Regions from separate parts of the Streptomyces sp. NPDC046805 genome, predicted to be linked through region 1. Evidence: riboswitches for the same ligand, from Rfam matches in the RefSeq annotation. Region 1 holds a riboswitch; the other holds the start of a gene.
The links. A riboswitch is a leader RNA that binds a small molecule or an ion and turns the genes downstream of it on or off. The one in region 1 is predicted to bind cyclic di-AMP.

Region 1 (3,758 bases):
CGGCCGTCCTGCTCGTCTTCCTCTTCCGCAGACGGGACTTCACCGGGATCGTCGACGGGGTGGTGATAGCGGGGTTCACCGCCACCGGGTTCGCCTTCACCGAGAACATCCTCTATCTCGGCACCGCCTTCGGCACCGACCAGGTCAACGGCGCCCCCGGCATCGTCTCCGTCACCGCCGCCACCTTCTTCGTGCGCGTCATCATGGCCCCGTTCGCGCACCCCCTCTTCACCGTCCTCACCGGCATCGGCTTCGGCATCGCCGCGCAGTCCGCCGACCGGCAGCGCGCCCGGCGCATCCTGCTGCCGCTGTGCGGACTGCTGCTCGCGATGGGCATGCACGCGCTCTGGAACGGGTCGTCCACCTTCGGACCGTTGGGATTCCTCGCCGTGTACGCGGCGTTCATGGTGCCCGCGTTCGGGCTGCTGACCTGGCTGGTGATCTGGACGCGGCAGCGCGAGCTGCGGACCGTGCGCGAGGAGCTCCCGGCGTACGTCATGGCGGGCTGGCTGGGGCCGGCCGAGCCGTTCGCGCTGGGCTCGATGGGGGCGCGGCGGCTCGCCCGGGACTACGCGGGCCAGCACCTCGGCAAGCCGGCGGCACGGGTCGTGGCGCAGTACGAGGCGTACGCGACGTCCCTCGCCTTCCTCCGGCACCGCGGGCGCCTCGGCCGCGCGGGAGCCGACTTCGTCGTACGGGAGCGGGAACTGCTCACCGAACTGTGGAACCGCCGGCAGACGGCGCGCCCGGCACTGGAGTACGCGGCACGGGCGACGACTCCGGCGACCCCGCCCCCGATGTGGCCTGGGTACGGCCCGCAGCACGGCGCGGGCTACGGAGGGCAGCCCGGCGCGGTGTACGGGCCACAGCCGGGCGGAGCCTACGGGGCTCCGGGAGCGTACGGATATCCGTCGGCGTACCCCGTGGCGAATCCGTCGCCGAATCCGTCACCGAATCCCTCGGCAAGCCCCTCGGCGCAGTACCCCGCCTACAACCCGTACCGGTCGTAGTCGTCCGCTCTCCGCACCCGGTGACGGGCGCGGGCCGTGAACGCCGGACCGGCGGTCCTGACGTCGGGGGGTTGCCGTCAGGACCGCCGGGGATCGGGGAACCGCATGCTCAGGGGTGGAGGCCCTTGCTCAGCAGCCACGGCATCGGGTCGACGCCGGTGGCCTGGCCGCCCGGGTGGACCTCCAGGTGGAGGTGCGGACCGGTGACGTTGCCGGTGGCGCCGACGCGGCCGATGACCTCGCCGGTGGTGACCTTCTGGCCGACGCTGACGTTGATCGACGACTGGTGGCAGTACCAGAGCTCGGTGCCGTCGTCGAGGGTGAGCACCGTGCGGTAGCCGTAGGAGCCGGCCCAGCCCGCCTGGGTGACGGTGCCGCTGTGGATGGCCTTGAGCAGCGTGCCCGTGGGGGCGGCGAAGTCGAGGCCGGTGTGGTAGCCGGAGGCCCACATGGAACCGGGCTGACCGAAGGTGCCGGTGATCGTGTACGAGGGCGTCGGCAGCGTGTACTGCTTGGCCAGCGCGGCCAGGCGCGCCGCCTCGGCCGCCTTCTTGGCCGCGGCCTCCGCCTGCTCCTTGGCCGCCGCGGCCTGGGTGGCGGCCGCTTGCTCCGCCTCGGCCGCCGCGGTGGCGACCTGTTTGTCGGCCGCGGCCACGGCAGCGGCGGCGGCCTTGGTGTCGGCCTGGCCCTTCTGCCGCTCGGCCTGCGCCATGATGCGGTTGCGCAGCGCCTCACCGGCGTCGGTGGTGCCCTCGGTGCTGTCGGTGTCGCTCACTCCGACGCTGCTGAGGGCGGTCGCCGAACCCTTGGGCGCGGAGGAGCCGTCGTGCAGCAGGGAGTCGACCGAGGGCAGGTCGGACACGGAGAGGTCGGACACGGAGAGGTCCGGCATCGAGATGGACACCGGCGGCTTGCCGCTGTTGGCGCTGGCCATGCCGCCCGCGCCGACGGCGGCGATGACGCCGACACCCAGGACCGTGGAGCTGCGGGCGAGTCCGCCGCCGCGCTGCTTGCCGACACGGTGCCGGCCTCGCATCGGGCGGATGGACTCCTCGGTGGGGTTCCACTCCTCCCAGGGGCCCTCGTCGGTGATGTAGCTGCCGTAGCCGAAAGCCTCGGGCTCACGCTGACTCGGCACGAACGGGGCTGCTGGGGCAGGCCGGTTGGACGCCACGCGGGCGCACTCCTTTCCTCCGTCGCCTACCGGGTTAGCTGACGGGTTCGGAGCAGGAAGGTCTCCTACGCGCGTATACCTGCCGTGAGTCCACGGCGGCATCCACGTGATTCACCCCAAGGTGGTGGTTCCCCGGTTCCCTCGCGGGATTCGGCGCGTGCGCACGGAGCCGTCTCTTGTGACGGCTGGGACAACCGCGCTGCGTTATCGAACGTTAATAGACCCGCGGGGGAGATTCCAAGCCGTTCGTCTTGATCGTTAACGTTTCCGGGCGGGCGATTACGGCTCATCACCGGTGAAATTCGGGCGAGTTGACCACCCCTCGGGGACCCTCGACGGGAGCCGCGTAAACCCTTACCGACTGACTGTTTGTCAGTTGTTACGCGGAGGGCTGCCGAGCGGTCACCACTCGTTACAACGATCAAGGCGCGGCGCAAACAAGGCGAGGCGCGGCACACAGCCGCGGAGGGGAAAAGACTCAGGGCCGGAATCCATGTACTGGATTCCGGCCCTGAGTCTTCAGTAGCGGGGACAGGATTTGAACCTGCGACCTCTGGGTTATGAGCCCAGCGAGCTACCGAGCTGCTCCACCCCGCGTCGGTGAAACCAGTGTACGCCATCCGCGGGACCTTTTGCACATCGGTTCAGCGCCGCCGGTGATCAGCCCAGTAGATGGGCGTTCGGCTCCTTGGCCCGGGCCTCGTACTCGGGCAGTACGACGACGTCGACCCCCGCGGTCGCCAGCAGCCCGCTCCCGTCGGCGTCCTCGACGAACGTGTCCGGCTCCCGCCAGGCCGTGACGACCCGCGGTACCCCCGCCGCCAGGATCAGCCGTGCGCACGGCGCGGGCCGGGAGGCCCGCCGGGCGCACGGTTCGAGGCTGCTGTAGACCGTGGCGGTGGCGAGCCGCGGATCCCCGGGCTCGATCTTCGCGAGCGCCGCCTCCTCGGCATGGACCAGGAGGTCGTCCCCTTCGCGCGAGTACCCCCGCGCCAGCTCCGTCCCGTCGGCCGCCACCACGACCGCACCCACGCTGAACGCCGACCGCGAGGGCGGGCACAGCGTGGCCAGCTCGCAGGCGATCCGCATCCAGTGCCGGTCGGCGGCGACCACCGACGCCCCGACCCCGGGAGCGGTCGGCTCGTACTGCATCAGTACGACGTCCTCGATGCGCCGCGACTCCACGAGCCGCAGGCGTCCGGCCTGGTAGCCGCCCGGCCCGAACAGCCGGGGCGCCTTCGGGTCCCCCACGAAGAGCGGGGCCACGACCAGCTGGAGCTCGTCGGCGAGGCCCTGCTGGAGCAGCTGCGTGTGCACGGTCCCGCCACCCTCGACCATCAGGCGCCGCACCCCGCGCACGTCGTGGAGGTGCGTGAGCAGGGCCCGCCAGTCGAGGCCGGGGCCCAGCGGGACGATGTCGGCCGCGATGCCCAGCCCCCGGGCACGCTCCGCGCCCCGCTCCGTCGTGCAGACGAGTTTCTCGCCGCCCGTGTGCCAGAACCTCGCGTCGGGATCCAGGTCGCCGGAGCCGCTGACGGTGACCTTGAGCGGGTACTCCGGCTCCCCTCGGGCGA
Region 2 (3,758 bases), on a different contig from region 1:
GAAGCCTTACGCCTGGTTTGGTCAGCCGCTGGATCAGCGGCCGTGCGGGAAGGCTCAGCCCTTGAAGCGCGGGAAGGCGCTGCGGCCGGCGTACACCGCGGCGTCGTCGAGGATCTCCTCGATGCGCAGCAGCTGGTTGTACTTGGCGACGCGGTCCGAGCGGGCCGGGGCGCCGGTCTTGATCTGGCCGCAGTTCACCGCGACGGCCAGGTCGGCGATGGTGACGTCCTCGGTCTCGCCGGAGCGGTGGGACATCATGCACTTGAAGCCGTTGCGCTGGGCCAGCTCGACGGCGTCCAGGGTCTCGGTCAGCGAGCCGATCTGGTTGACCTTGACGAGCAGCGCGTTGGCGGAGCCCTCCTCGATGCCGCGGGCCAGGCGCTCGGGGTTGGTGACGAAGAGGTCGTCGCCGACGATCTGGACCTTGTCGCCCAGCTTCTCGGTGATGACGTTCCAGCCGGCCCAGTCGTCCTCGAACAGCGGGTCCTCGATGGAGACGAGCGGGTAGTCCGCGACGAGCTGCTCGTAGTACTCCGTCATCTCGGCGGCGGAGCGCTCCTTGCCCTCGAAGAGGTACTTGCCGTCCTTGTAGAACTCGGAGGCGGCCACGTCGAGCGCGAGGGCGATCTGCTCACCGGGGACGTACCCGGCCTGCTTGATGGCCTCGAGGATGAGGTCGAGGGCCTCGCGGTTGGAGCCGAGGTTCGGGGCGAAGCCGCCCTCGTCACCGAGGCCGGTGGACAGACCCTTGGTCTTCAGGACCTTCTTCAGCGTGTGGTAGACCTCGGCGCCCCAGCGCAGGGCCTCGGAGAAGGACTCCGCGCCGATCGGGGCGATCATGAACTCCTGGATGTCCACGTTGGAGTCGGCGTGCGAGCCGCCGTTCAGGATGTTCATCATCGGCACCGGCAGGAGGTGCGCGTTCGGGCCGCCCAGGTAGCGGAACAGCGGGAGGTCGCTGGCCTCGGAGGCGGCGTGCGCGACGGCGAGGGAGACGCCCAGGATGGCGTTGGCGCCGAGCGAGCCCTTGTTGTCGGTGGCGTCCAGGTCGAACATCGCCTGGTCGATCAGGCGCTGCTCGGTGGCGTCGTAGCCGACGAGCTCCGGGCCGATCTGCTCGATCACGGCGAGGACGGCCTTCTCGACGCCCTTGCCCTGGTAGCGGTTGGGGTCACCGTCGCGGAGCTCGATGGCCTCGAAGGCGCCGGTGGAGGCGCCGGACGGAACGGCGGCACGACCCGTGCTGCCGTCGTCGAGGCCGACCTCGACCTCGACCGTGGGGTTGCCTCGGGAGTCCAGGATTTCCCGGGCTACGACGACGTCGATGGACGGCACGAGCATCTCCTTCTTGGATGTGACGCTGAAAGTGCGGGGCACATGGGCCGTGTCGGCCCTGGCTGTGCCTTGCGACTAGAGCCTAACCGCCCGGGGGTCCCGGTCGGCCGACCGACCGCCCCATGGACACGACGGCGACCGTACATATTGTTTCTGGGCGGAACAAAGGGGGGGCTGAAAGAAGCCCGGAAAGCCCCCGCCCCGGCGCGTACGGGGGAAAACGCGCCGGGGCGGGGAGTCTGAGGGGCCGCCTGCTCCTTACTTCAGGTGCAGCTGCTGGCCCGGGTAGATGAGGTTCGCGTCCTCGATGATGTCCTTGTTCAGCTCGAACAGCTTCTTCCAGCCGCCCTCGACCTTGTGCTTCTCGGCGATCGAGCCGAGGGTGTCGCCCTTGACGACCTTGTACTCGCCGTCGCCCTTCTTGACCTTCTTGCCGGTCGGGGTGGTGACGGTCTTGCTCGCGGCCGGGCGGTCGGTGGAGCGGGTGGCCGCCTGCGGCTCACTGGCGTGGGCGGTGGCGGTGGTGTCCGTGCTGCCGGTGCTCGTGCTGCCGGAGGAGGAGGAGGAGGCGGTGCCACCGCTGTACGGGGTGCTGGTCAGACCCGTGCCGCAGTTCGGCCAGGCGCCCTTGCCCTGGGCGGCGAGGACCTTCTCGCCGATCTCGATCTGCTGGGCCTTGGTGGCCTTGTCGGCGGTGGCGGCGTACTGCGTGCCGCCGTACGCGGCCCAGGTGGAGGCGGAGAACTGCAGACCGCCGTAGAAGCCGTTGCCGGTGTTGATGGACCAGTTGCCGCCGGCCTCGCACTGGGCGACGGCGTCCCACTGGGAGGCGGTGGCGGCGGAGGCGTTGCCGGACGCCATCAGCGGGGCGGCGACAGCGGCGCCGGCGACACCGGCGAGCGCGAGAGCGCGGGTGGCCTTGGACGGACGGCGGTGCGTGCCCTTGCTGGAAAACAGCATGGATCGATCCCCTCACCGACGCCTGCGAGGTGAGCTGTCGGGTTCGGGCCGGTTGAGTTGCCCGGCCACGTCCCTCGCGGGACATGGCTTCACCCCAAGCCGGTCGCGGCATCAACTGCCGGTTCCGGCACTTACCTTGGGTCCCCCGCTCCTGCCTACGGCGCTTGACGCGTCGACTGTTCCCGTACGGCCGCTGGCAGGACTCGGCGTAGCGGCAGCCGGGGCTCGTGGTGACGAGCGGACTTGACCGTAGGCACGCGATCCGCGGAATTCCAAAGACGATCAGGGCTTCTGAGAGTCATCCCACACTTTCGCCAAACGGGACATTTGGCGACGAAGCGGGGCGCCAACTCCCGCTACTTCGCACCCTTTTCGCCACCGATGTGGAGGGTCTGACCGGCGGCGATCCGGTTCGGGTCGGAACCGACGGCCTTCTTGTTGGCGCCGTACAGCGCCCGCCATCCGCCGTCCACGTCAAGGGAGTCGGCGATGGAGGCGAGAGTGTCGCCCGCCTGGACGGTGTAGGCGTGCCGCGCGGAGGAGTCGGCGGAGTCACCACTCGCCCGGTTCGCCCCATTTTCGTCCGCACTGTCGCCCCGATGGCGACCGCCGCCACCGATCGCCCCGGTGTCGACCAGACTCCAAGAGCTACCGCTCTGCCATTCGTTGTCCGAATCGTCGGCTTCAGGGCTCGCCGTGTGCGAGCTGCCGTCGTTCCATGCGCCACTGGAACCGGCCGGTGCGGACTTCCCGGTCTCGACAGGGCCGCCGGAGCCGGTGGAACCGCTCTCGGCGCCGGCACCCGCGTCGGCATCCGTCGACGGGGACGCGGACGACGCGGACGACGAGCCCTCGGACGAGGAGCCGGACGAAGACCCGCCCGACGTCAACGCGCCGATCAGACCGGACGAGCCGTGCCCACCCGAGGAGCCGGAGCCGGAATGGGACGAACCGCCCCCGGAGACGCCGGTGTCGACATGGACCGACCCCGACTTGCTGCTGAGCCCGGCGAGCAGGGCGCACGTGGCCCAGTGGCCCGTCCCCTGGTCGGCGAGCATCTTCTCGGCGACGGCTATCTGCTGTGAACGGCTGGCCTCGTCGGGGCTCGAGGCGTAGTGGCCACCGCCGTACTTGTCCCAGTCCTCCTGGGAGATCTGCAGACCGCCGTAGTACCCGTTGCCGGTGCTGGCGCTCCAGGAACCCCCGCTCTCGCACTCGGCCACCCGGTCCCACGTGGTGCCGTCTGCCGCGTTCGCGCTGGCCGCACCCAGAAGCGGGAGGGCGAGGGCGGAGCCGGTCACTCCGGCCGCGACGAGGACAGCCGGTGCCTGACGAGGGCGACGGTGACGACCGTTCCCGGAGATCATGCGGAAGCCTTTCGTGCGACAGCAGTGCCCGGCGCCACGAGTGAAGCGGAGACGCCGTGTTGACGAGTGAACGTATCGGCAGACGATCGCCCGTCA

Region 2: another riboswitch for cyclic di-AMP. It lies ahead of ABZ910_RS20745 (transglycosylase family protein); the one in region 1 lies ahead of ABZ910_RS28315 (M23 family metallopeptidase).

Annotation. Positions count from the first base shown of each region.
Region 1 is NZ_JBEYYC010000031.1:16,000-19,757, forward strand. It holds gene ABZ910_RS28310 (PrsW family glutamic-type intramembrane protease) at 1-1,010, shown strand, start outside; gene ABZ910_RS28315 (M23 family metallopeptidase) at 1,120-2,184, opposite strand; cyclic di-AMP (ydaO/yuaA leader) riboswitch at 2,192-2,350, opposite strand; tRNA gene ABZ910_RS28320 (tRNA-Met) at 2,708-2,781, opposite strand; gene ABZ910_RS28325 (dihydrofolate reductase family protein) at 2,845-3,758, opposite strand, start outside.
Region 2 is NZ_JBEYYC010000018.1:84,556-88,313, forward strand. It holds gene eno (phosphopyruvate hydratase) at 55-1,341, opposite strand; gene ABZ910_RS20745 (transglycosylase family protein) at 1,594-2,295, opposite strand; cyclic di-AMP (ydaO/yuaA leader) riboswitch at 2,300-2,468, opposite strand; gene ABZ910_RS20750 (transglycosylase family protein) at 2,652-3,662, opposite strand.